3 regions of the Bartonella sp. LJL80 genome follow, and region 1 is predicted to be linked to each of the others. Evidence: riboswitches for the same ligand, from Rfam matches in the RefSeq annotation. Region 1 holds a riboswitch; each other region holds the start of a gene.
What was found. A riboswitch is a leader RNA that binds a small molecule or an ion and turns the genes downstream of it on or off. The one in region 1 is predicted to bind cobalamin.

Region 1 (2,320 bases):
ATGAAGGCAAAATCATAGCGTTCCAAAACTGCTTTTTCATAATAACCTTCATCCACCAGATAATCGAGCTTTTCCTTTAGATTATGGAAGAAAACGGTATTTTGATTGACATGTTGCAGGAAATATTGGCGAGCCGCCATCTTATCCTGATCGAACTGGATACGACCGTTTTCATCGAAAAGATTGAGCATCGCATTGAGTGAATGATAGTCTTGCGGAGGCGTCATATCTCCCGAATGTCCGTTTAGTTTTGGTTCCATAAATTTTCCAGTCCCTGTATCACGAGGCTTACATCCTCGGACGTTCCACGCAGTTCAAAACGATAGAGGCAGGGCACATTGCATTTTTCAGCAATGACCTTTCCTGCCAGTGCATATGTCCAGCCAAAATTACGATTACCCCCGGCAATAACGCCGCGTAGCCACTTCCGGTTTTCCGGTTCATTCAAAAAGCGAATAACCGTTTTCGGTACAGCGCCCTGTCCCTCTGAACCCGCATATGTCGGCACAACAAGAACATAAGGTTCGTTGATTAAGGGCGCGGCCGCAGTTTTATCCAACCGGAGCAATTTTTGGCCCAGTTGCTCGACAAAATGATGCGTATTGCCGGTGGCACTCGAATAGTAAACCAGTAGCCCCATTTCAGCCGAGCCGGTTGATCATATCCGGCCGAAAACCCGCCCAATGGTCTTTACCTGCAACGACAACCGGCACCTGACGATAGCCAAGACTCTGAACATAAGAGAATGCCTCAGCATCTTCTGATACGTCGATAATATTATATGGAAGACCCTTGTTATCCATGGCGCGATAGGTGGCATTGCATTGAACACAAGACGGTTTGCTATAGATGGTGATTGTCATTGTTTCTCTCTTTAAACGAAGTAAGGCTAAGCTCCGCCCCGGGACACCTTGGCAGATTATATGTGTGCAGTTGTGTGAAGAGCTCCAAAATGCTTGCGCGGACTGTGCGCTGCGCTCCCTGAAAACCAAGCGCTTTTATCAGGTTGGAACACCTATCGGAATGTAGATCTGATTTTTTGAAGTTGCCTTCATGTACCCCGTGAAAACTGGGGTATAAGACCAAGGATAATTTTTCTACTGCGCATAAACTTCCTTCCCGAAGTTTGACGGGACAAGCGCAGCAGCAATGCCATAGATGAAGACCACCCGACAAAAGCCACAGCGGAACACCCCGTCCGTTGACATTCTAACCCAAGGCAGGTCTCCTGGCTTATGGCTTCATATGCAAACCGCCTTCCCAAAGCATCCACTTCAGTGGCATAGAGGCTTGCACTCACCATTCACAGTTGCGGGGGCAGCTTCGGCACCGGAAACATCCTAACCGAATTCCCTCTTAGCTTTTTGACTCACATCGAATCAAAAAGAACCTTGAACACTAGATATAGTATATGTTGTTCGTTTAAGGTCAATATCAATCAACTGCTATACAAACATTTTCACCGGACGATTGTTGAATGCATGTGTTTCGTCGAATTTTCATGCTCTTGACAAGATCGGACTATAGCGCGAGAAGAACAAAGCTTGGCAGCGCTCAGAGATGCCTTTCCGTTGCCATCGCCACATCATATTTGCTCGAAAAACCGGCTATCTCCGGCTGAGTGTCCGATGCTTCCAGTCATGCTCTTTCGATCAGCATTGAGCGTTCATAACAACCGACAAAATCATAACGGAATGGGTTGTCTATCCCGCGGATGCGTTTCAAAGTTTTGCGGACACGCTTCTTTTCCAAACGTGTCTTATATTTATAGAAGCTGGAAAAATAGACAATCCAGCGAATTGTCTATCCCGCGGATGCGTTTCACACTTTTGAGGACACGCTTCCAAAATCGCAGCTCACGAATTATTGACGCGTCATATCGGCAATATGAATACACAACTGCGTAAAAATCATATAGCCCGAAGCATAACATATGCGGGAAGAAATAATTGGAGAAAGCCGATGATGTCCGCAACAGCCTTCGAGGCTGAGATTGGCGTAAAGAGTGGTACAGCTTTATATCGGCGTATCAGCATAGGCATGTTTTTTGCCGGTTTTGCAACCTTTTCCCTGCTTTATTGCGTTCAACCCCTATTGCCTTCCTTTGCCAGCCATTACCACATCACTCCGGCACAAAGCTCGCTTGCGCTTTCACTGTCCACCGGGTTCCTCGCATTTTCAATTCTCCTCTCCAGCGCGTTTTCAGAGGCCTTGGGTCGGCGTGGCCTCATGGCGATATCCATGGCTGGTGCGTCGTGCTGCAATATTGCTGCAGCCTTTGCTCCCGACTGGCATTGGCTGCTGATTGCCCGCGCATTGG
Region 2 (2,320 bases), on a different contig from region 1:
CTTGTTGGAGATATCGATCGTGGCGGCGTTATCGCCTCATTGGTTGGAACGCGCCATATTCTTGCGCATGATGATTGTGCGATGGTCGGCGGTTATCTTATCAATAAATTTCGCGGTGATGTTTCACTGTTTGATGACGGTGTGAAAGCCATTGCCGGTTATACCGGTTGGCGTTGCTTTGGCATTATTCCGTGGTTGAACGATGTTGCTTGCCTTCCCGCAGAAGATTCGATGGCGCTGGAGCACTACAAATCAAAGTCCAACGGCAAAATAAAAATAGCGATTCCAATCCTGCCTCATATTGCCAACTTTGATGATCTGGATCCGCTACTTCAAGAAAGTGATGTCGAGGTAATTTTTATCCGCGCGGGTGAAGCCTTTCCCATCACATGCGATCTCGTCGTTATTCCGGGGTCTAAATCCACCATAGCCGACATGACCGCATTGCGTGAACGAGGTTGGGCAAAGGCGATTATCGACCATGCGCATAATGGCGGTCATGTCATCGGTATCTGTGGTGGTTTTCAGATGCTTGGCAATAGAATCGTCGATCAACATGGAAAAGACGGCCCGGTACGCGACATTGCGGGGTTAGGACTGCTCGATATCGAAACGGAGATGGGACCGGAAAAAGTCACACGCAACGTAACCGCTCGACATATAGAAACCGGTCTGCCACTTAACGGTTACGAGATACACCTTGGGCAGACCACAGGTCCGGACACACAGAACGGAATTGTTGAGATTGATGGTCGGGTAGATGGTGCCGCCTCTCGCGATAAGCGCGTTTGGGGAACCTATTTGCACGGCTTGTTCCAGGCAGATGCCTTTCGTCATCATTTTCTTCAATCATTAGGGGGCGCTTCCGATGGCGTGAACCACAACGACAAGGTGGACCGCGCGCTTGACCGTATCGCTGAACAGTTGGAAAAAGTGGTGGACGTCAATGCGCTTTTTGCGCTTGCACGTTGATATCTGAAACGCTATTTTCAAAGCTTCCGGTTTTTGTGGTGGAGAAATTCATAACAAAAAGCAAAAGGGAATGCGGAAGATGGATCCAATTCGGACATCATTATCGCAGCCGACCCCGCGACTGTAGAATATGAGAACAAGCCAGGCCAAAGACACTTTGGCAGCCACTGATTGATCGGGAAGGCGGTTTTGTTTGTCGACATATGAGCCAGGAGACCTGCCGGAATAAGGGCAATAATGCTCAAACCGACCGGAATGATCCGGTAACGCCGACACGGAGGTTGTTTTGGCAAAATTGACGCTGGTTTTGGGCGGAATACGCTCGGGTAAATCGCGTTTTGCAGAAGAGCTGGTGCTGGCAAAGGGCAAGAAACCCGTTTACGTGGCCACAGCGGAAATCTTCAATCAGGAGATGCAAAAGCGTGTGGACCTCCATCGCGCGCGACGCCACCAATATTGGTTGGAATGCGAGGCCCCCATCGCTTTGTTAGCGGCGCTGTTGCAATATCAGGGGAACAGCCACGCCATTCTTGTCGACTGTCTAACCGTATGGTTGGGCAACCTCATGCATTACGAGGAAGATATTTCCCAATCCATCAAAAGTTTCGTGGACGGTCTTTCAGCGCTGGATGCTGATATTGTGTTGGTCTCAAGTGAAGTGGGATTAGGCATTGTTCCAGACAATGCGCTGGCGCGAGCATTTTGCGACCATGCGGGCACGCTCAATCAGGCTATTGCGGCTATATCAAGTGAAGTTTATTTCATTGCGGCAGGATTGCCGCTCAAGTTAAAAGGCTAAATCCTATGTCAGATCAAAATTTCCTGCAAAGTAAAATACCGGCCACCGTTATTACCGGTTTTCTGGGGTCTGGTAAGACGACTATGATCCGACATCTTTTGGAAAATGCCGGAGGTAAGAAGATAGCGCTGATCATCAATGAATTTGGCGACCTTGGTGTCGATGGCGGATTGATTAAAGGTTGCGGCATTGAAAATTGTCGTGAAGAAGATGTGATCGAACTGAATAATGGCTGTATTTGCTGCACTGTGGCGGAAGATTTTATTCCCACAATGTCGAAACTTCTCGATAGACCAGATCGGCCAGACCACATTGTCATTGAAACATCTGGTCTGGCTTTGCCTCAACCTTTGGTGGCTGCCTTCAATTGGCCGGAAATCAAAACGCAAGTCACTGTTGACGGTGTTATTACAGTGGTAGACGCACCAGCCGTTGCCGAAGGTCGTTTTGCCGATGATCATGACAAAATAGATACTCAGCGTAAACAGGATGAATCGCTCGATCATGAGAGCCCGCTTGAGGAGCTTTTTGAAGACCAGATCCATGCAG
Region 3 (2,320 bases), on a different contig from region 1:
GCTGATGCCTAGAATCTTCGTGATATAACCGGGGGCGCCGAGCTGTCCGGCAACATAGGGATCAATATCCAAATCAGCGCTCGAATACCAAAAAACTGCGCTGAGTTTGTCTTTAGGAATGGATTTTACTTTATCGATCGCAGCTTGTTCTCGCGCCTTTAGGTCGGCAATCAGCTTTTGTCCTCGATCTTGGACATTAAAGATACGCGCAAGTTCATTGATTTCCTGATAAATCATATCCATCGAAAATGGCTGTGTTCGTAAACCATCGCCGCCGGCCATATTATCTTTTCCGACGCAATCCGCCGGAGCGGTATAGACGGGAATATCAAATTCGGTGAACTGGTCATATGTCGCAGAACTTCCGGCAGGGCCGATGACCCACTCTTGATGACTTGCAACCAGATCTGGTTTTTGTTCTACAATGCTTTCGAAGCTTGGAATATCCCGTGACAGAACTTTGACATTCTTATCCAATTCGGCAAATTGCGGCATTACGGCTGAATACCAAAGTGCAGTGCCCTTGACCTTGTCGGCTAAACCGAGTGCATAAAGGATTTCAGTCGTGTTCTGTCCGACGGATACAACCCGTTGGGGTGCCTTCGAAAAGGTAATGACGCGCCCGCAATTTTTCAATGTTAACGGATATTGGGTTTCTTCGGCCTTTGCCGCGGTGCAGCCAATAATGACCGATGCAGCAAGAGCTGCCGTGGAGAGTATGTGTTTGAATGGTTTCAATATCATCGTGTATTTCTTTTAATATCAATGGTTTGCCAATAACCGGCATTTGTCAGTTGCGTAGAAAATTGCCGGTTACAATGACAACATGTTTGCAAATGCCGATTAAGCTGCGTGATAAAGCCTCTGCTGCACCAGGCCGCTATTTGACAGGCGGGAAAATGTTTTCGCCAATGCAAGAACGGCGAGGTCTACCAGCGGTTCGACAATGATCACACTCATATAGGCTACGCCAAAGCTGGACACATTAGCCAGAGTTGCCATACTGAAACCTTCACCGTAAAATGCCCAGAAGCCAACCCATAAGACAATACCTGCCTGATAGGATGTGGACAGGGCAAGGGCTTGCGCATATTTGACATCTTTATAGGCGGTTTTTTGCGGGATGATCTTCTTAGCGATGAGGCTCATCGCATAAAGCGGTACGAGCAGTGTTGTAACATTCATACCATATTGCGGCAGATCAAACGGCGCAAAAAACACTCCTTGTATTAATAGGCCGATCGCCAAACCTATGGCGGCGGGACCCGCGCCAAAAACAAGAAATAACGTTGAACCGAGAATCAAGTGAACCTCGGATACACCAACAGCGTGGTGCGGCAATATTTCAAAAAAGCTGAAAACCAAAGCGGTACTGACCACCGTGCGAACACAAAACGAAATGACGTTCGGATCTTGTTTGAGGGACTGCCATGCCATTTTGGCAGCCAGTCCAAATGAACCTACAGCCGTTGCGTAACTCAATACAATTTTAGCGCCCGTTACGACGCCCGGTTCGATATGCATATTGCTTCTCCTTTGCACCCACCGTGCTCTCGAGTTATGTTATGTCGGAGGTTGAAAACCTCGCATGACGGCAGGTCTCCTGGCTTGCGGATAAACGCGCCATACCAGCCTTCCCGTTATTCACAGTGGCTTGAGCGTGATGCTCGATGGTGAGGCGCTGCCGCGCACAGTTGCGGGGGCAGCCACGGCTTAAATTCCTTTTCAGGTCAATTCTTCCGTGTTCCCTATTATTCCCCTTCAGAGCCTTCTTACAGGGGAACCGTCATGGCGTGACTATAGACAATTTGCCCATAAGCGCAAGCATGTGCCGCTTGTATGAGCAATCTTATGCATGTATTTCGCGTTCACGTTTAATATTCCCTTTTGTGTTAAGTTCAGAATATCATACATAAAAAAACCCCGCCAAAATGACGGGGTTTAATATCTTCGAGCATTTCGAAAAACACTCAAAACCTACCTAAGACAACCACCTTCAAAACTTTTGCAATGATGATATTGGCTGGCTTAGACAGAGATATTATACAGCGGCAAGATTGCCGGCTGCTGATTTACCTGAACGGCGATCCTGAAGAACTTCATAAGAAATCTTCTGGCCTTCGTTGAGGCTGCTCATGCCGGAACGTTCAACAGCGGAAATGTGAACGAAAACGTCCGCGCCGCCATCATCAGGCTGGATAAAGCCGAAGCCTTTTGTTGTGTTGAACCACTTAACTGTTCCTGTAGACATAGGAAACTCCTTGAATAATAAAGTAATGTATAAGGGCGGTTAGGCCGCTCATACGGGTTTAGATCGAAA

Region 2: another riboswitch for cobalamin. It lies ahead of cobU (bifunctional adenosylcobinamide kinase/adenosylcobinamide-phosphate guanylyltransferase); the one in region 1 lies ahead of nrdH (glutaredoxin-like protein NrdH).
Region 3: another riboswitch for cobalamin. It lies ahead of ACYSNS_RS11315 (energy-coupling factor ABC transporter permease); the one in region 1 lies ahead of nrdH (glutaredoxin-like protein NrdH).

The regions. Positions count from the first base shown of each region.
Region 1 covers NZ_JBTXLM010000002.1:119,890-122,209, reverse strand. The annotation lists gene nrdE (class 1b ribonucleoside-diphosphate reductase subunit alpha) at 1-260, opposite strand, end outside; gene nrdI (class Ib ribonucleoside-diphosphate reductase assembly flavoprotein NrdI) at 245-640, opposite strand; gene nrdH (glutaredoxin-like protein NrdH) at 642-863, opposite strand; cobalamin riboswitch at 1,202-1,409, opposite strand; gene ACYSNS_RS04800 (MFS transporter) at 1,963-2,320, shown strand, end outside.
Region 2 covers NZ_JBTXLM010000009.1:57,794-60,113, reverse strand. The annotation lists gene ACYSNS_RS12675 (cobyric acid synthase) at 1-972, shown strand, start outside; cobalamin riboswitch at 983-1,211, shown strand; gene cobU (bifunctional adenosylcobinamide kinase/adenosylcobinamide-phosphate guanylyltransferase) at 1,259-1,771, shown strand; gene cobW (cobalamin biosynthesis protein CobW) at 1,777-2,320, shown strand, end outside.
Region 3 covers NZ_JBTXLM010000007.1:31,983-34,302, reverse strand. The annotation lists gene ACYSNS_RS11320 (ABC transporter substrate-binding protein) at 1-744, opposite strand, end outside; gene ACYSNS_RS11315 (energy-coupling factor ABC transporter permease) at 844-1,524, opposite strand; cobalamin riboswitch at 1,577-1,803, opposite strand; gene ACYSNS_RS11310 (cold-shock protein) at 2,042-2,251, opposite strand.